One region of the Crassaminicella indica genome, then DNA from elsewhere that is predicted to be linked to it. Evidence: riboswitches for the same ligand, from Rfam matches in the RefSeq annotation. Region 1 holds a riboswitch; each other region holds the start of a gene.
The links. Region 1 has a riboswitch for cyclic di-GMP ahead of KVH43_RS05345 (GGDEF domain-containing protein). Riboswitches for the same ligand answer to the same signal wherever they lie in the genome.

Region 1 (5,338 bases):
ACAACTGTACCTTTTGTATATTCCTCATCAATTCTTCTTGCTTCTTCATCAATTGTTTTTGGTTATTTTCAACAAATAACAAGCTTTTATCTTTTTTTAATTCTTTAAAAAACTCTTCTAAAGTAATATTCCTTTTAAAAATATATTCTGCTACTTCTCTGCCTACATACCTTATATGCCAGGGTTCATAACTATACCCTGTAATAGCTTCTTTCCCTTTAGGATATCTTACAATAAAACCGTATTTATAACTGTTTTCTTTAATCCACTGACCTTCTTTTGTATTTTCAAAGGCTTCAACTAATTGAAATCTTACGCTTTTACTTGTAATATCCATAGCTAAACCTGTTTGGTGTTCGCTTTGCCCTGGATAAGCACTAATTTTAGCAGCTGCTTTTTTTCCTATGGTCCTAACCTTATAGTTAAAAATAGCCTTTTGCCTTCTGTAAGACCTATATCCAGATAATCCATAAAGCTCTATTCCTTCCTTTTTCGCAGCTTTAAATAATTCCTCTAAAGCTAAAGCTGCTTCCCTTCTCATTTTCTTTTTAGGGTGCTTCCCTTTAAATGGAAAAGGCACCTTTGAAAATACCAAATCCTTTGGTACATAATTTGATGGTAAATTTCTATTTTTATTTACCAAAACAAGTAGATCATCAACATTTTTGATCATTTTTATATTATTTTTTAAATAAGTCGTTCCCTCTAAGGAATATTTAGCAAAAGCTTCTTGTTCTTCTAGTTCTTGTGCAATAGTTAAACCACTCATCATGATAAATACTACAGCAACAAGCACTAGAATATTAAATGCTTTATTTATTGCTATCATTAACATGCCTCCCGCTAGTCAAAATGCATGAATATTATAAAAAACCTAGTTTCCTTTTAAAAGAAAACCAGGTTTTAAGATTATTTTATATCTCCATGAATTTCAGTATCTGTTTTCTCAATGATTTTATTATCCTCATCAACAAAAACTACCCTCGGCTTAAAGCTTCTTGCCTCCTGCTCATCTATCCAGCAATAAGCAATAATAATAACTGTATCCCCTGGCTGTACAAGTCTCGCCGCCGCACCATTTAAGCAAATCACTCCACTGTTAGGTTCTCCTTCTATTACATAGGTTTCTAGCCTTGCACCATTACAATTGTTAACAATCTGAACTCTCTCTCCCGGCAAAATCCCTGCTGCATCCATTAAAGTCTTATCAATAGTAATACTTCCTACATAATTCAAATTTGCTTCTGTTACTGTAGCTCTGTGTATTTTTCCTTTAAACATATTGAGCATCATTTGTTATTCCTCCTCGTCTGTTCAAAATACCATTCCTAAGACTGAGGCTTACTATCAGTCCCTGTCCAAAGGATCAGTGCAAAATTTTTTGATGCATAGTATTTTTTCTAAAACATTAAGGTTTGACTCTTTTGATATCAACCAAATTCATTTTAACATACTATATTTATAAATACAAATTGCTTTTTATAGGTAAACAACATCAACATAAAAAAAAGAAATATATAAAGATAAGTGAATGACTTCGATAACTTTTGTAAAAAAACTTACTGAAATTTCATAAAAAATACGTTAAGAACCTTCATTGTTTGAACGAAGTGAGTTTTGAAGGTTTAGTATTTTTTCATGGAATGAAGTTTTGTTTTTTCAAAAGTTATCTGGAATGAACTATCTTTTATATTTCATTTTGAAGTTGGATCCCTATAACTATTGTTCTGACAGGATAAAGCTTTATAATCTAGTAAATTATTGAAAACTTTAAAGTTATTACGTCCACAAATCTTTGCTTGATACATAGCAATATCTGCATTCTCCATTAAGGTTTCCATATCTACACCATGCTGAGGAAATATTGCAATACCCATACTGCATGTAACATACATTTCTTCTCCTTTTATAGTAAAAGCTTGTGTAAATACATTAACCATTCTATTGGCTATTGCAATAATCTCATCAGTTAATTCAATATCTTCTAATATAATCATGAATTCATCTCCACCAAGCCTAACTACTATATCATTTTTTCTAACACTTCTTTGCAGTCTAATCGCAACCTTCTTTAAAAGTTCATCTCCAGCAGCATGACCTAACGTATCATTTGCAACTTTAAATTTATCTAAATCTATAAACAAGACACCAAGCATACTTTTTTTCTTTAGAGCTTTATGAATAGCCAATTTCAGTCTCTCTTCTCCATATCTTCTATTTGGAAGCTCTGTAAGAAGATCATGGTAAGCTAAATACTTCATTTTTTCTTCATATTTCTTATGAGCACTTACATCAATTATACGAACTAATATATATGCATTTTCTAATACGTGAAATCGTTTTATATGTAAATCAATCCAAATATTGTTAAGCTTCTCATTCATTATTGCCAACTCTTTATTTCTATTTTTAAAATATTGTTTGAAATGATTGTACGGTATTTTCTTTTGAATATTACTAAGGATCAATTCATCAATCCCTCTTCCAATTAATCTATCTTCTTTATGAAACAACTGTATTGCCTTAAGATTGCATTCTATTACCTTTAATGTATCCTCCTCTAAAATTAAAATTGCATCCATCATCTCATTGAATGCAGTCTTCTCAAATATACGTTTCTTCATATCCTTATTAATTCTGTAATATGATATTAAATATGTAAATATTAGTATGCATATTAAATATGATAAATATGTCAATTTATCAATGCATGTACTAGATGTAACAAAAATACCTATACAATTAATCAGTAAGGTTACAACTACATATACTTTTAAAAGCAAAATTTTATAAAGAAATGTAGTCCCTACTCCTATAACAACAATATAAAACAATGATGTAGTTTCTGGGAAATTTTTCATCGCATTTCCTATAAAAAAACAAATGCTTATTAAATAAAAAACTGCGAAAAATAAAGTATTAAAGCAAGCTCTTTCTATTTTTGTCTTTACTAATTTTGATATCAATATAAGCACCCCTTTTGATTTCAATAAACCCATAAAAATAGCCCCTATAAACCATAGGCGCCTTGTACTTTATCATGATAAAATTACACATCAATCTATGCTTCGGCAACCTGGCAATCATAGAAAAATCCTTAGACCCATGGCTTTGCGTCCTTACCTTTCGATAAGTTTGCTATTTACAACATAAATCATTCAATTATATCGTTATTTTGTCCTATTTATTTTTATAAAGCTAGGACTTTTGTACTATTATTTGTTTTTCTATATTTTTTGAATTTTTCCTTCTTTTTTGAAAATTTATTTTGAAAATGTTTTCCTGTTTAATCTATATGTTTTTTTACTATGGCTTATGACTCCGTTACACAAAAAAATAAACCAAACAATAAAGTTTGATTTATTCATCACAAAGCAACGTTTTATATAATCTTCGATTATCTAAAGACCATATTGGATCTGTAAATTCTCCCGGTTGAATATTTTTTAAATGGTCTTCCATATCATACATCCTTGCATCAATCATATCAATATAATGTAGGAGTTCTCCTTCTGGAATCATAGGCTTTTTAGGACTTCCAAATTCCGGCTCATAATGATGGCTAAGTACCATATGCTTAAGGAGCATAATAATTTCTTCATCAGCTCCTAATTCTTGTCCAACTCTGCTTATTTTATTCATTCCCATACTAATATGCCCAAGAAGTTGTCCTTCTTTGCTATATTCTGCAATTCCTAATTCATCTGAATCTAGTTCTTCTAGCTTTTCTATATCATGAAGAAGAATTCCTGCAAAAAGGAGGTCTTTATTCACATTTTTATAAACTTCAATGAGTTTTTCTCCAGTTCTCAACATTCTAAGTATGTGGTACATAAGTCCTGAACGGATAGCATGATGCAATGATTTAGCTGCTGGATAATACATTAGCTTTTCTTTTGATTCTAATATAACTTTTTCTACAATTCCCTTTATATCCTTATTTTTTATCTTTTGCACATATTCATAAATCTCATGAAACATTTCTTCTGCCTTTATAGGTGCAGCTTGCACATAATCTTCAATATTTTGCTTATCATCATCATTTGCTAATCTAATCCGATTGATTTTTAATTGTAGCTTTCCCTTCCATTCCGTTACATTTCCTCGTACTTTTATCAAGCTTCCTATAGGAAATTCTTTATTCTGCCCTTCTTGACAATCCCACAATTTACCATTTACCTCTCCTGTCTTATCTGATAATGTAAAATCTAAAAAATTTTTATTATTAGCAGATAATTTCATTTCTACTTTTCTCACAATAAAGAAGCCTTGTATTTCATCTCCATTTTTAAATTCCTGGATGCTTTTTTCTTCAATCATTTTTTCTCCCTCCTACAATACACTTTCTATATCATTTTATAATTTTTTATACACTTTTCCAATGTTTGTGAAGATTTTTTTATAAAAGTTATCAAAGTCATTCACTTACCTTTATTTATTTTTTTAATGTTGATGCTATTTATATATATTTTTGTTTAAATATATTTGAAATTACATATATAAGAAGAATAGTGGGGATTATAGAAACAGGGATAGATGGTTTATTTACAAGGTTTATAATATAGGAGGAAGACTTTGAAAAAAACAAAAATAATGTTCATTGGAATAGCTACAGGTTTTATAAATGGCTTATTGGGTTCAGGTGGAGGAACAATCATTGTTCCTACATTAGAGAGAATTTTGAAGGTAGAAACACATAAAGCACATGCCACTGCAATAGCAGCTATATTTCCAATATCACTAATCAGTGCTATGATTTATATTAAAAATCAAAATATAGAATGGAATACTACAGCTTATATTACAGTAGGTGGAATAGTAGGTGGATTTATAGGAGCAAAATTATTAAATAAATTTCCTTCTAAATGGCTTCATCGAATATTTGGAACGGTTATGATTATAACAGGTATAAGGATGATTTTTGGATGAAACTAATTATTATCGGTTTTTTATCAGGAGTTATTGGTGGAATAGGTGTCGGTGGAGGGATATTACTGATTCCAGCTTTAACAATTTTATTTGATATCAAACAACAAATAGCACAAGGGATTAATTTAATTTATTTTATTCCTACTGCAATTACTGCTGTGATTATTCACATAGCAAATCATAATATTCAAAAGGATGTTTTGCTTTATTTAATTATAACTGGAATATTAGGTGCATGTATTGGTTCTATGATTGCAGTAAATATAGATGGTTTTATTCTAAAAAAAATTTTTGGAGTTTTTATTTTAGCTATGGGTATTACTGAATTTTTTAAAAAATAAAAAGAATATATAAGAAAAAGCTAAGAAAATTTTCTTAGCTCTAATTTTTATTTTAGATTCCCTTTCCA
Region 2 (5,338 bases), 1.3 Mb from region 1:
AGAACAGTTACTCCTGCATTGAGCATAGTATAAAACTGTCTACAAAATATAGCCATATCTTTTATTTTTACTTTTTTAAAAAAGCTGATGCTTATTGATTGCTTTTCTATTATTTCTTCGATATTTATAGGATGATTTTGATTTTGCCTAAGCATATGGATAACTTCATTTTTGCTTCTTGCAGTATATGTTCCTTCAAGTCTTTCTCCTGCTTTACTTATAGCTTTATATTTATAAGTGGGCATATATATCCCCCTTGTTTTTTAATATTAGCTTTATTTTTTACATATGCATAAATCGCTCTAAATTATCGCAATCTACTGCATAGGTCAAAGCTGTTTTTTTATTAATTAACCCTTTATTATATAAATCAAGGATAGCATGATCCATTGTCTGCATGCCGAATTTGCTACCTGTTTGTATATTAGTTTGAAGTTGATGAGTTTTCCCTTCCCGAATCAAGTTTCTTATAGCAGATGTTGCAACCATTATTTCTAATGCAGCTACTCTTCCTTGTCCATCAGTTCTCTCTAAAAGCTGTTGCGAGATGATACCTTCTACTACTGTAGATAATTGTACTCTGATTTGTTGCTGCTGGTGTGCAGGAAAGATATCTATAATACGATCAATAGTTTTTGCAGCTCCTATAGTATGTAGTGTAGAAAGTACTAAATGTCCTGTTTCTGCAGCTGTAATAGCTATACTAATAGTTTCTAGATCACGCATCTCTCCTACTAGTATTACATCTGGATCTTGTCTTAAAGCAGCTCTTAATGCTCTAGAAAAGCTATGCGAATCATTTCCAATTTCTCTTTGATTTACAATACTTTTATTGTGCTTATGAAGGTATTCAATTGGATCTTCAAGGGTCAAAATATGACAGCTTTTTTCTTGATTAATATAATCAATCATAGATGCTAATGTTGTAGATTTACCACTACCTGTTGGTCCTGTTACCAATATTAATCCTCTTTGCTTTAATGCTAATTCTTTTAGTATTTGTGGAAAGCCCAGTTCATCAATAGTAGGAATATTTAAAGCAACTGTCCTTAAAGCCATTCCATAACTTCCTCTTTGTTTATATATATTTACTCTGAATCTTCCTAATCCATGATAAGAAAAGGATAAGTCAATTTCACCCTTTTCTTTTAACTCTATAATTTGTTGATCAGTTAAAAGCTCTTGTACTAAAGCAATAGTATCATATGGTGCCAATGCTTTTTCATTTATTTTTTCTAATTTTCCATTGATTCTTAATACAGGAGGGACACCTACTGTTACATGTAAATCAGATGCTTTTTTTTCAATTGCTTTTTTTAATAAATCTAGTATATTCATATTCCACCACCTAATCTAGGTTATAGGATACCCTGTTTAATTCATCTACTGTTGTAATACCTTCTAATACTAATTTAAAACTATTTTCTTTAAGAGGAATCATACCTTGATTAATAGCACTTTGTCTTAAAATATCAATACTTTCACCCTTATCAATATGTAGTCTTAAATCTTTATTTACCAGCATAATTTCATGAATAGCTGTTCTTCCCTTATAACCTGAACCATTACAATAATTACATCCTTTTCCCTTATACAATAAGGTTTCATCAGAAATATTGAGTATTTTTTTTTCTATTTCATTTGGTACATAAGATTGTTTGCATTCAGGACAAATTTTTCTTACTAATCTTTGTGAGATTACTCCAATAACAGATGAAGATACCAAATATGGTGCAATTCCCATATCCATAAGGCGTGCTACTGTTGAAGGAGAATCATTAGTATGCATAGTACTTAAAACAAGATGTCCAGTTATGGCAGCTCTAACTGCTATTTGGGCAGTTTCACTATCTCTGATTTCTCCGATCATAATAATATCAGGATCTTGTCTTAATATAGACCTTAGTGCATTAGCAAAAGTTAAATTTGCTTTAGTGTTTACCTGTACTTGATTAATGCCATTCAAACTATATTCTACTGGATCTTCTACAGTAATAATATTTTTATTTATTTGATTCAATTCTCTAAGAATTGTATATAATGTTGTAGTCTTACCACTACCTGTTGGTCCTGTTACCAAAATAATCCCATTAGGACTTTTAATGATTTTATCAAAAATTTCTAAGTTTTTTTCAGAAAACCCCAATTGATTTTTTGACATTAAGAAACTGCTTCTATCTAATAAACGAATAACTATCTTTTCTCCATAAACTGTAGGCAATGTAGAAATACGCATATCAATTTCTTTTCCATCAACAGTTGTTTCAAATCTACCATCTTGAGGAATTCTTTTTTCAGCAATATTCATTTTTCCCATTATTTTAATTCTTGTAACAATTGCAGAATGAGTAGATTTTTCAGGAGATATAATTTCTTGCAGCTCTCCATCAATTCTAAATCGTACTCTAACATTACTTTCAAAAGGCTCGATATGAATATCGCTAGCTTTTGCTTTTACTGCTTGCCTAATAATAGAGTTGACCAGTCTAACAACAGGCGCATTATTAATTTCATTTAATATGGTTTCATCTAGATCTGATAAATCTTCAAAGCTATACTGATTTTTAAAATCTTCAACTGCTTTTTCAGCACTTTCTTTACCATAATAATAGTCAATTGCATTTAATATATCTTGTCTTGTAGCGATTATAGGTTCAACTTCTAATCCTGTAGCAATTCTTACATCATCCATCGCAAAAATATTTAAAGGATCAGCCATTGCTACAAATAATTTATTATTTTCTTTTTTTACAGGAATCAATAAATGTCTTTTTGCAAGACTTTCGTTAATCAATTTAGGAATTTCAGCATCAATATAATACTTTTCTAAATCCATATGAGGAATTCCTAATTGAAATTCTAATATTTCTATCATTTTTTTTTCTTGAATGAAACCTTCATCGATTAGAATTTCTCCTAATTTTTTTCCAGAAGCTCTTTGAATTTTTAATGCTTCATTAATTTGTTCCTTTGTGATAAATCCTGCATCAATGAGCAAATCTCCTAATCGTTTTTTGGGTTGCATTATCATCATCCATTCATAATATATATTTTTATAATATAATAAAAATCATAATTCAAAAAAACAAAAAGACTAACCCCCTATATATAAATAATATAGTGTTAGTCGGTTACGCCACTACATCAACATGGTATAGGCGTCCAAATATAACCATGTATCATTTGTACTAACATTACATATCACTATTTAAATTAATATAAATAGTTCAACATAGTTAATAGTTCTTAAATTTTTAAAATCCTCTATACAAAATACATTTCACCAATTATCATAATAAACATATACCTAAGACATTATATCATTAATTCCCTAATTTTCCAACAAGAAATTTATGTTATGGAATTTCCAAGGAAATAGTGATAAAAATATAAAAATTTACAATATTTTTTTGAAATATAGTATATTAAAAATGAAATGTTAGCAAAATGCTAACATCTATTTATCACTTTTATCTTTAATTTTTTTTGTATTATGATTAAAAGCTTTACTAAGTTTTTTTATAGCTCTTTTTTCTATTCGAGAAACATAGGATCGAGAAATTCCTAATAGCTTTGCTATTTCTCGTTGGGTTTTACTTCCATCATTGACTAACCCATATCTTAATTGAAGAACAATTCTTTCTCTGTTTTTTAACACACTTGCCATTTTTTGATATAATTTTTTTATTTGTATCTTTAATTCTACTTCATCTAAAACTTTATCTGTTTCAGTTCCTAAAATATCTAATAAAGATATTTCATTTCCTTCTTTATCTACACCAATAGGGTCTTGTAATGATACCTCATTTTTTGTTTTTTTATTGGAACGTATAGTCATTAATATTTCGTTTTCAATTTATACTAAAGTATGATTTATAACGTGTTTTGTTCTATTATATTTTTCTACTCGGAAGTAATTATTTTAAATTATACTTTCATATTTTAAATAAATCTTTTTTTATATCTAATTTTATCTCTTCCCAAAGACTATATTTTTCTTCTTTATTTATTGGAAGCTCTTCAATATAATTTTTTATGATTTTGACCTGCTCCTGTGCTACTTTTTCATAAAATCCCTTTTGTTTTTCTAATGTATCTGGAAAAAATATTCTAACTTTCATACTATCACCTCATATAAAATCTATGCCAACCTTAGTTTGTACTATACTACAGGTTTTATTTTTAATATTATAAAATACTTAATCAATACATCTTACATAGTCTTTTGAATTTTATTATTTTTAGCTGTATTTCCTTATATATCGGTAAATTTTTTTACTATTATGCTGATTATTGCTAATATCTATCGTATTTTCACTATTACCTCGGAAATAATCTCTTGAAATTTAATAATTATTTGCTTCTTTTTTTTATAACCTAAAATAATATTATAGTAAAGAACTTAATAGAAAGGTGATATTATGCATATAGCAATTTATTCTAGAAAATCTAAATTTACAGGAAAAGGTGAATCTACACAAAATCAAATTGAACTTTGCAAAGAATACGCACTTAAGCACTTTCATCCTATTGAAAAATTTATTATCTATGAAGATGAAGGTTTCTCTGGGGGAAATATAGATAGACCAGAATATCAAAGAATGCTAAAAGATGCTCAAAAAGGCAAATTTGATATTTTGATGTGCTATAGACTAGATAGAATATCTAGGAATATTTCTGACTTTTCAGATACCATGAAAATATTAAATCATAAGAATATAGCTTTTATATCTATTCGCGAGCAGTTTGATACTTCAACACCAATGGGTCGTGCAATGATGTATATAGCTTCTGTTTTTGCACAACTTGAAAGAGAAACAATTGCAGAACGCATAAGAGATAATATGCTTCAGCTTGCACGTACAGGTAGATGGCTTGGTGGTACAACTCCTATAGGTTTTATATCGAAATCAGTTGAAATTACTGATTTAAATAATAAACGAAGAAAAATTTTTCAACTTTTTCCTGTTCCTACTGAATTAGAAATAGTCAAAATAATATTTCATAAGTTTTTAGAATTCAAATCATTAAGTAAACTTGAAACATATTGCATTCAAAATAATATGAAAACCCGTAATAATATCGATTTTTCACGATTTGCTTTGCGAGGCATTCTATCTAATCCTGTTTATGCAATTGCTGATGAAAAACTATACAACTATTTTTTAGTAAATAATTTTGACATATATTCAGATAAAAAAGATTTCAACAATAGAAATGGAATTATGGCATATAATAAAACTATTCAAAAGAAAAATACATCAAATAAAATCAGAGATCACTCTGAATGGATTATTTCTGTAGGTAAGCATGAAGGAATCATTCCTAGTACTCAATG
Region 3 (5,338 bases), 170 kb from region 1:
GAGCTTCAGAAAAGAAATGAAATGATCGAAGCTTATCACAGCCGAATTCGAGATGAATTAGCCCTTGCTAAAAATGTTCAGCAAAATCTTATCCCAAATAAGCTCCCTCAATTAGAAGGAGTATCCTTGTCTGCTATCTACAAGCCTCTAGAAGAAATAGGTGGAGATTTATATGATTTTATAAAAATAAATGAAAACTCTTTAGGAATATTTTTAAGTGATATATCTGGTCACGGTGTTCCTGCTGCTATGATTACAGCTATGGTAAAAGCGATTATGGAAACGAGTAATTATCTTTTTCAGCATCCAGCAGCTTTTATTAACTATCTCAATAGAAAACTAATTAATATATCTGAAAACCTATACTTAACTGCATTTTATGGGCTTTATAATAATAAAACAAAAAGATTTACTTATATGAGATGTGGTCATCCTTATCCTTTAATCATTAGAAACGGGGAATGTATAGAATTAAAGGAAGGAGGAAGTACTATTTTAGGTGTTTTTGAAAATATAAACTTCGAAAGTAAAACAATAGCTCTTCAAAAAGGAGATAAACTCATCTTTTATACAGATGGATTAACAGAAACTAAAGAATATCCTCATACTATATCTCAAAAAGATCTTCATAGCATTTTATTAAAGCATTCTCATAAAAAAATAGATTCCTTCATAAACCATGTCTATGAAGAAATAATCAATTTAAGAAAAAGTAAAACCTTTGAAGATGATGTATGTATTTTAGGAATGGAAATACATGATTAGATCTAAAAAATGTATAGCAATCGCTATACATTTTTTATTTATATTTTAAATTTATTTATAGTTTCTTGAAGCTTTCCTGATAAACTTGCAAGCTGTTCTGCTGATGAAGATAGCTCTTCAAGTGTTGCAGATTGCTCCTCTGTAGAAGCTGCTACTTCCTCTGCTCCAGCAGCATTTTCTTCTGTAATACTTGCAATATTTTCAATATTTTCTCCTACAACAGCTGCATGTTCATTTAAATTTTCACAGGCAAGCGTTACTCCTTTCATATTATCTGTAAGATCTGAAACAGATTTTAATATATCTTCAAAAACATTTACCGTTTCTTTTACAGCGTTTTCTTGCTCTGTTACTATCAATTTTGCTTGTTCCATTTCCTTAACAGCATTTTCTACACTTGTCTGAATCTCATTTATCAAATCACTAATATTTTTAGTTGCTCTTCCTGATTCTTCTGCAAGCTTTCTTACTTCCTCTGCAACAACAGCAAATCCCTTTCCTGCTTCTCCTGCTCTTGCTGCTTCAATAGCTGCATTTAATGCTAACAAATTGGTTTGTTCAGCAATGCTACTGATTAACTCAATAATCTGCCCAATTTGTTTTGATTTTTTATCAAGTAATAAAATCTCTTTTCCTACATTCATTGTCGCATCTTTATTCTCTACTGCCTTAATCTCTTGGTACTCTACAATCTGAATTCCTGCATCAACAGTTTCCTTTGTCATAACTGTAAGCTTTTCAGCATGCTCAGTATTATCAACAATTTTTCCAATACCTTTTATTAGTTCATTTACCATATTACTTCCTCTTTGGGTAGATTGTGCTTGTTCTGTAGCTCCCTCTGCTAGCTCTGATACCGTATTAGCTACTTGCTCAGAAACTGTGCTTGCTTCCTCTGTTGAAGCCATCATCTGCTGAGCTGTAGATGCTACCGTCATACCCATTTCATTCATTTCTGATAGAAGACTGCGCATATTTTCAATCATATTATTAAAATTATTAGCAAGTACACCTATTTCATCATCAGTCTGTACATCTACTTTTACCTGAAGATTTCCTTTAGCTACATCTTTTGTAAGTTCAGCTATTTTCAAAATAGGCTTAATAGATCTATTAATTAGAAAATAAATTAATAATCCCATTACAATAATCATAATCATTCCAATACCTGTAATAGTATTTCTAAATATAGCTACATTATCTGTTACTTCGCTTTCATATGTAGTCATTGCAACAGACCATCCTGTAGAGTGTAGCGGTGCATACGCTGCTATTTTTTTCCCACCTTCAAATTCATAATGTTCTACACCAGTTTCTCTTTTTACCATTTTTTTTGTCAGTGCAATTTGAGAATCACTACCTTTTTCTAAAGCATTATAATTAAGAATCATTTCTTTTTTAGGATGTGCCATAACTAAGCCTTCTTGATCAACCATATAAGCATAGCCTGTATCTCCTAATTTTTCAGCATTGACTATATCTGTGATAGTAGATAAATTTACAGTTCCTCCAATTAATCCAATAATATTTCCCATATCATCTTTTATAGGAGCTGCAATTACTATAACAGGCTGTCTTGTGGTTTTTGATACAATTGGCTCTGATATAGTAATTTGTCCTGCTATGACCTTAGAAAAATATTTTCTATCCTTTATATTACCTCCTTGCCCATTTGTACTTAAATAATTTCCATCTATATCAGACATAATAATTGCTTCAAATTCATTAAAAATATTTTTATTTTCAGAAATAAGCTTTTTTAATCCTTCATAATCTATTTTTTTTACTACCTCTACAGACCCTAACAATTCAATAATTTCTTTCCAGCCTTGAATTTTATCATCTGCCATAGTTACAATTTTATCTGCCTTACTCTGTGCTATTTCTTCTATATCATTCATAATAATATCTTTTGCTTGATAATATGCTGTTCCTGATAATATAAGAATAACCAAAATAGAAAATATGAATACAGGTATAGTAATTTTATATTTCAAACTTTTCACAAAAAAACCTCCTTATTCATTTTATATGTACCTTATAATTTATTTTCAACAATCCTTGTAATTTCATCTATTTTTTATAAACAATCTAATAGCTTTTTACACCTCCTCATTTTCTAAAATAAAAAGGTGTCTCTCGATCAGACACCTTTGCCCATTGATTTTCGGCAAACTGGCGATCATAGTAGTTCTCTACCTTAGACCCATGTCTTTGCGTCCTTATGTTTCCATAAGTTTGCTATTATCGTCCTCCTTTTCTATTCAATTTTAAAAATAATCAAAAATATTGTTTTCTATTTTGATTTATTTCGACATATATTGATTTTTTCCTCTATTTTTTTATACCATTCCCTTACATAGTTTATGTAAAGATAAATGAATAAATTCATATAAAAAAAGCAGCAATCGCTGCTTTTTTTTATTCTGCATCTACTCCATAACAAGCACAAAGGGCAACAAGTCCATCATTAAAGCCAGAACCAATAGCGTTAAATTTCCATTCTCCATTATGTCTATATAGCTCTCCAACAACTACAGCTGTTTCTAAGCTATAATCCTCCGAAAGGTCATATCTTAAAAATTCCCTATTCGTATTTTGATCTACCAATCTTACAAAAGCATTCTCAACCATTCCAAAGTTTTGGCCTCTTTCTTTTCCTTCATAAATCGTAATAGCAAATATAATTTTTTGTATTTCAGTAGGTACTGTGTTTAAGTCTACAAAGACGATTTCATCATCTCCACTTCCTTGCCCTGTTCGATTATCTCCACTTAATGTTATTCCAAGCCCTGCTGGTTGTTTATTTCCATAAAATACAAAATCCTTTTCATTTCTTACCTTTCCATCATTCTTTACTGCAAATGCAAATACATCTAAATCAAAATCTCTTCCATCAAATTTATTTACATCCCATCCAAGTCCTATATGAATCTTAGAAAGAACATTTGCATCTAATCCAATATCTGATGCAGCCTTTTTTAGCGATACCTTTTGACCCTTTTTTAGGGATACTGGTTTACTAGCTCCACTACCAAGACCTCCTAAGCTTCCTAATCCTGCTGTTTGTGGTTGATTGTTTCCGCTATTTCCTCCTAGTCCGCCAAGACCACTTAATCCCATATATATACCTCCCTATCTATTGTTAAAGAAATTTCCTAATGTATTTGTCACCTGCCCCATCATATCTTGGGCATTATTTACAGAGTTATCAAAAGCACTCGATTGAGTTCCTACTGTTTCACCTCTATCAATTCCTACATCTAATCCTGCTTTCCTTTCTGAAGGCTGAAGCACTACTGTATTTCCTCCTTGTTTAAATTCAAACATATAAGATTCACCTGATGTTTGCCCTATAAATGTTTTCCAGTTTACATCTGCTTTTAAACTTGGATCTGGACCTGTCCAACATATAATCGCATCTGGATCTACTCTGCAAGGTGTTTGTAGCACAATTGCATTTCCATCTGTAATAATAGCTACATATCCTGTTTCTCCTGAATTATTTTTAAAATTTGTGGTAAATAATCCCTTTTGAGATAATACTCCTGCTCCTATGAAACGAACACCATATGTTAAATTTCCCGTAAAAGCTAATATATTTTCAGATTCTACCCCTACTTGCTCTCCAGGTTCAAGTGGTACAATAGTCACATTTCTTCCTGCAAAAGCTAATATACACATGCCATTTCCTGTTACCTTCATAATTTCCATGTTCTCACCAGTTAATCTTCTAGAGATGTTATTAATAAGACCTCTAGCTATCCCACCACCTGCATTTGGATCTAATAATACTTTTTCATATTTAAATTGACCCTGATCTGCAACCATTGCTCCTTTTTTAGCAAAGAAAAAGCCACTTCCTTGTGCTACACATGAATATGCTGGTGTTTGCTTTGTTGCTCCTGTTAAATGTTCATAAGTTGATAATTGAAAACCCATTATATTCTCCCCTTATCTATTTATTTAAATAAATTATATCATTTTTAAAACATAGATTTTAGAGGGTATTTCAAAATACTTGATTAAACTTTTATCTTATAGGACAAATACCATTATCACAACCATCATTTCCTATGTCCAATGTTGCTTCTTCTTTTTCATATTTTCTAAGTAAAGAAGGAATAAAGGGCTTCATTTCATCTACTCTTTTGTTGTATTCTTCTTCAGTAATTGCTTCATAAGGAAGCAGCTTATAAAAATTATCATCTAGTGATAAGAATGATAATGCAACTATATCATCCCAATTATTCCATACCCACTCTTCTACTTCTTCCCATTCATGCTCTCTTACATGTATCGTAATAGAACAATTGTGATCAACATAATTTTTCATAAACATTTTATAATTTTCAAGCTGCTCTATTGCAGAAACATCATATTTTGTTTTCCCCTTTGGCGCTTTTACAGGAAACTCTACTACTTTTGTAACACAGCTGTCCCATTCTTGTCCAACCTCAGGAAATACCGGATACCCTAATTCCTCACAAACCTTTACTAATGGATCATCTGAACTTATACGAATTCTTCTTATATAAAAAGGTGAATGAGAATAGTGAACCCCACTAGATAC
Region 4 (5,338 bases), 1.2 Mb from region 1:
CTCTTTATAATAGAAGAGGATTTTTTAGTATCATTAGACATAAATTTGAATTTGCAAGACGTAATAAGAAAGGAATGTTATTATTTTTTATTGATATTGATGGAATGAAGCATATTAACGACAATTTATCTCATAATCAAGGAGATTGTGCATTGATTGGGACTGCAAAGATTTTAAAAAATACTTTTCATGAAAATGATGTTCTTGCAAGAATCGGAGGAGATGAATTTGTAGCTTTATCTATAGATGTAAAAAAGCAGGATATTGAAAAGTTTATAAATAAGCTTTTAGATCAACAAAGAGCATTTAATGAAGAAAGCAACTATCCTTTTAATATATCTATTAGTATAGGTGCTGCATATTTTGATCCTGAAAATCCAGTAAGTATTGAAGAGTTAATGGCTAGAGCAGATAAATTGATGTATGAATACAAAAAAAGAAATCATCTTTGTTTATAAAAGGGTTGTGCTTAATATCTAAGCACAACCTTAGCTTTTAATTTCAAAATAGGTCTAACCAATACCACCATAGATAGCTCCTAAAATTACAATAAAAACTGCAACAAGAATATAAATATATTTTCCTAAAATTAAAAAGCTATTTTTTAGTGGAGTTTTTGCGCCTAGATTAATAGCTTCTAAGGCTTTAGTTTTACCACAAATCCAATAAAAAACAAAAGCAGAAATACTTGCACCAATAGGAGCTAAATATATGCTCATAAAATCAGCCCATGCTCCAAATAAATCTATGTTGATGCTTAAAAGGATTGAAATACATAAACAGATTAAACCTATTAAAATAGTTGCTTTTTTTCTACTAAGATGAAATTCTTCGATTAAAGCTTCAATAGGTGCTTCCATCATATTTATTGCAGAGGAGATAGCTGCAAATACAATACTTAAGAAAAATATAATAGAAAAAATATAGCCACCTGTCATTTGCGTAAATATTTTAGGTACAGTAATAAATAAAAGTGGTGGACCAGCAGCAGGATCAAGGCCAAAGGAAAATGCAGCTGGAATAATAATAAAGGCAGCCATGAGTGCAGCTAATGTATCAAAAATGACTATGCTTCGTGCTGATGAAGGAATATCTATATCTTCTTTTAAATAACTCCCGTATACTACCATTCCTGCACCGCTTAGAGATACAGAGAAGAAAGCCTGTCCTAATGCCATAACCCAAGTAATAGGCTTTAAGAGATATGAAAAATTTGGCATTAATAGATATTTTACACCTGCTATCGCATTTGGGAGAGTTAACGATTTTATCAATAAAACAACAAATAAAATAAATAACCCAGGCATAATTACTTTATTAATTTTTTCTACACCAGAACCAATTCCCATACAAAGTATAAAAACTGTAGCAATCATCCCTAAGATTGTCCAGGGAACTGTTGCTATGCTTCCGGCAAAGCTTCCAAAGTATGTAGGAATATCTATTGTTTGAAAGATATTTATAAGGGAAGCATAAAAATATCTGAAAATCCATCCAACTACTACAATATAGAAAATAAAGATTCCTGTCATTGCAGCAAGAGGAATACTTCCTAATAGGCTTCCAAATTTTAAATTTTTCTCTTTAAAAACAGTTTTTATGGCACTTAATGCACCTTTTTGATATTTTCTCCCAAAAGCAATTTCTGTAATAAGTCCGGTAGTGCCTAAAAAATATACAAATATAAAATAAGGAATTAAAAATGCAGCTCCTCCATATTCTCCTAATCTCCAAGAGAACATCCACACATTCCCAAGCCCTATGGCAGCCCCTGCACAAGAAAGTATAAATCCAAGCTTTGAAGAAAAATTTTCTCGTTTTTTCAATTCAATTCCTCCTTAAAATTCAAGAATATAAAAAATCCTCTATATGTATATACATATAGAGGACGAATCAACGTGGTGCCACCTCATATTTAGAAAATAAAAATTTTCTCTTTTTCAGATACAGGAAATAATCCGATATCCTATCTCTATAACGGGAGAAAACCGTGTTGCCTACTAAAGTTTCAGCTTCCGCTCATAAGCCCATTCCAAATCATTTTGAATATCAAGGTTCCACCAATCCCTGACTCTCTGTAATTCTCAATGAAATGTACTACTCTTAATCACAGCTTTAGCATATTTTATTGTTAAATGAAATTATAAAGAAAAATTATAAATTTGTCAAATAGTATTTTTGAAAAAATACAAAATTTAAAAGAGTTGTGTTTAAAAGCATGACTTTTTTATTATTATAATTAATAAGCAAATAATTTTACAAACATAAACAATGATGTTAATATATATCTATATATGTAGAATTATATAATATATAGAAAAATATATTAAAAAATTTTTATAAATATAACAGTAAAAATTAAATGATAGATATTGCGACAATAGCAAACTTATCGAAAGGTAAGGACGCAAAGTCATGTGTCTAAGGGATTGTAATCCTATGATTGACAGACTGCCGAACAATGCTAGTATATAGAGAATATTCTTTATTTAGCAATTTTGGGCATCTGTGGAAGCATAGATGTTTTTTTAATGTATATTTTTCAATAATTTATTGGGGGGTGATGAGCGATATTAAAGTTGAGAAAATTAACAAATATATTATTGTAAAAGATTTTTTTAATAGTAATATTTGAAAATTTTATTTTTTTTTACAAATGTATTAGAAGCAAAGTAAGGTGATGATGATTGTGGGAATAAAAAAAGATGAAATTATTTTATATGGCTTAGATGAACATAAAGATGTTATTGATAAAATTATTACAGAGATAGAGAATTTTGAAGAATCATTTGATATTCGATTAATGCTTATAGAAGCTTTAACAAATGCTTTTAAGCATGGAAATAAGTGTTGTGTAGAAAGACCTATTTATTTAAGATATGTACTTAATGAAAAAAATATAAAGTTTGAGATAGAGGATTCAGGGACTGGGTTTAAAAACATAAATATTCCAGATGCAATATATGATGAAAATTTATTAAATGATTCTGGAAGGGGATTGTTTCTTATAAAATGTATGGCAGATAAAATAGAGTTTAAAAATAATATTTTAATTATACAAAAGTATTTAACAGCTAAAAAGAATAAAGCTCAGAATTAAGATAAGGAGGAATATGATGAAAATAAGTTTGAAAACAAAATTAGTTGCTATGTTTTTTATATTTATAGCTGTACCGCTCATTATTTTAGGCACTACTTCGTATATGATGACTTCAAATTCAATACAGGATACAACTGAAGAAAAATTAAGTGAAATTACTATAAAAACAGCAGATGTTATTAATGAAACAATTAATTCGGTAAATAAGTATATTGAAATTTTAAGTCACAATGAAGATTTGGTTAAAGTTGCAGCAGGGGATAGTACAGAGAAAGGTAAAGTTTTTAAATATTTATCAGAATTACAAAAAGATAACAGTGATTATGTAGAAGCATTAATTATTACAGATGCCTTTGGTAAAGGTATTATTAGCAATAAAAGTGAAAATTTTAATATGGATTTAAGTGATTTTGATTATATTCAAAATGCTTTAAAAGGAACTGAAGCTGAAAGTGATGTCATATTGTCTAAAATCACGAATAAACCTGTAATAGCTGTTGCTTATCCTTTAAGGATAGATCAAAAGGTAGTGGGGACAGTTGTTGGAAGTATTAAATTTGAAAATATTTATAAGCATGCTTCTAAAATAAAGATAGGCAAAACTGGATATGCTTATATGATTAATAGAAATGGATTACTTGTATATCATCCAAAAGCTGAAAAAATATTAAAAGAAAATGTAGGGAATGCAAATAATAAAGAATTAAAAGCTTTAGTAGACAAAATGAAGAAGGGGGAAACGGGTGAAGGTTATTATACATATGAAGGAGTGAGAAAATTTGTAAAATTTATTCCTGTAAATAAATGGATTTTGGCAGTAACTGCTGATTATGATGAATATATGTCAGCAGCTAATAAAATTAGAAGGAATACAATAGTGATAACTGCCATAGCGTTACTTGTTTCAATGCTTGTAGCTTATATTTTAATAACAAGAAATATAATCAATCCAATTAAAGAGCTAGAAAAATTAATGACAAAAGCAGGAAATGGTGATTTAACAGTTAGATCTAAAATAACTACAAATGATGAAATACAAGTATTAGGTGAATATTTTAATAATATGATAAAACATCAATCTAATATAATAAATCATGTTAGAAAGGGTGCAGAAGAATTAGCAGCTTCTTCTGAGGAAATCTCTGCCTCTGCTGAAGAAATAAGTGCATCAGCTGAACAAATTACATCTAATATCCAAGTAGTTGCATCTAATGCAGAACGTCAAAATAATTCAATTGTTGAAATATCTGAGGTTTTAGTTCAGCTTTCTAGCTTGATACAAATAGCACAAAGCAGAGCATTTAAAGCAAAAAATAATTCTGAGCATACTATGGATGTTGCACAGCAAGGAAGAATAAAAGTTAAGGATACAGTTGAAGCTATTGAAAATATTAGTAATGTATCTAATGAAACAGCGAATATATTAAAGTCATTAAATGGACTTTCAAAAAAAGTTAGAGAAATTATTAGTACAATTAATAATATTGCAGATCAGACAAATTTATTAGCATTAAATGCAGCCATAGAGGCAGCAAGAGCTGGAGAGCATGGAAAGGGCTTTACTGTTGTAGCAGAAGAAGTTAGAAAGCTTTCAGAACAAACAAATATAGGAGCTAATGAAATCTCTTCATTGGTAAATGAAATGGTAGTTCAAATAGATAAGGCAGTAGAATCAATGCATAATAGTAAGAAGGTAGTAGAAAACGGGGTAATGGTAGTTAATGAAACGGACAAGTCTTTTGTTAGAATCATTGATGCAGTAGAACAAATAGTAAAGGATATAGAACAAGTTGTAGATGTTGCGAAGGATGAAGTCGCAAGCTCGGATCAAATTATTCAGCTGATTGATACAGTTGCAACCATTACTGAAACTACAGCAGATAATAGTCAAGAAGTTGTAGCAGCTACTGAGGAACAAAATTCTATTATTCAGAATTTTGCTGCTAGTTCAGAGGAGACTAGTGCTATGGCAAATAGTCTAAATAATCTTGTAGAAAAATTTAAAATTTGAGGTGAATATAAATGAATGATAAAAATATGTTAATACCTAAGAATTTTTCAGTGGATGAAGCTGATCAGTTTAGAGAAAAAGTAAATGCTCTAATTGACAAAGGAGAAAAAGATTTTGTGCTTGATTTTAATAATTGTACATTTATCGATAGTACAGGTCTTGGTGTATTAGTAGGAATTTATAAAAAGTGCATGGAATTAAATGGAAGTCTTAAACTTCATTCAATT

Region 2: another riboswitch for cyclic di-GMP. It lies ahead of KVH43_RS11620 (GspE/PulE family protein); the one in region 1 lies ahead of KVH43_RS05345 (GGDEF domain-containing protein).
Region 3: another riboswitch for cyclic di-GMP. It lies ahead of KVH43_RS06140 (methyl-accepting chemotaxis protein); the one in region 1 lies ahead of KVH43_RS05345 (GGDEF domain-containing protein).
Region 4: another riboswitch for cyclic di-GMP. It lies ahead of KVH43_RS12700 (ATP-binding protein); the one in region 1 lies ahead of KVH43_RS05345 (GGDEF domain-containing protein).

What each region holds. Positions count from the first base shown of each region.
Region 1 is NZ_CP078093.1:1,129,680-1,135,017, reverse strand. Features, by position in the region: gene KVH43_RS05355 (M15 family metallopeptidase) at 1-829, opposite strand, end outside; gene panD (aspartate 1-decarboxylase) at 910-1,293, opposite strand; gene KVH43_RS05345 (GGDEF domain-containing protein) at 1,695-2,999, opposite strand; cyclic di-GMP riboswitch class I at 3,068-3,150, opposite strand; gene KVH43_RS05340 (3'-5' exoribonuclease YhaM family protein) at 3,361-4,320, opposite strand; gene KVH43_RS05335 (sulfite exporter TauE/SafE family protein) at 4,576-4,929, shown strand; gene KVH43_RS05330 (sulfite exporter TauE/SafE family protein) at 4,926-5,270, shown strand.
Region 2 is NZ_CP078093.1:2,439,604-2,444,941, reverse strand. Features, by position in the region: gene KVH43_RS11630 (type II secretion system F family protein) at 1-245, opposite strand, end outside; gene KVH43_RS11625 (type IV pilus twitching motility protein PilT) at 283-1,338, opposite strand; gene KVH43_RS11620 (GspE/PulE family protein) at 1,349-3,031, opposite strand; cyclic di-GMP riboswitch class II at 3,117-3,199, opposite strand; gene KVH43_RS11615 (sigma-70 family RNA polymerase sigma factor) at 3,458-3,856, opposite strand; gene KVH43_RS11610 (hypothetical protein) at 3,936-4,121, opposite strand; gene KVH43_RS11605 (recombinase family protein) at 4,422-5,338, shown strand, end outside.
Region 3 is NZ_CP078093.1:1,300,767-1,306,104, reverse strand. Features, by position in the region: gene KVH43_RS06145 (SpoIIE family protein phosphatase) at 1-765, shown strand, start outside; gene KVH43_RS06140 (methyl-accepting chemotaxis protein) at 804-2,771, opposite strand; cyclic di-GMP riboswitch class I at 2,932-3,018, opposite strand; gene KVH43_RS06135 (TerD family protein) at 3,187-3,888, opposite strand; gene KVH43_RS06130 (AIM24 family protein) at 3,901-4,707, opposite strand; gene nrdJ (ribonucleoside-triphosphate reductase, adenosylcobalamin-dependent) at 4,799-5,338, opposite strand, start outside.
Region 4 is NZ_CP078093.1:2,658,946-2,664,283, reverse strand. Features, by position in the region: gene KVH43_RS12710 (diguanylate cyclase domain-containing protein) at 1-458, shown strand, start outside; gene KVH43_RS12705 (sodium-dependent transporter) at 513-1,826, opposite strand; T-box leader at 1,882-2,120, opposite strand; cyclic di-GMP riboswitch class I at 2,373-2,459, shown strand; gene KVH43_RS12700 (ATP-binding protein) at 2,690-3,100, shown strand; gene KVH43_RS12695 (methyl-accepting chemotaxis protein) at 3,117-5,111, shown strand; gene KVH43_RS12690 (STAS domain-containing protein) at 5,123-5,338, shown strand, end outside.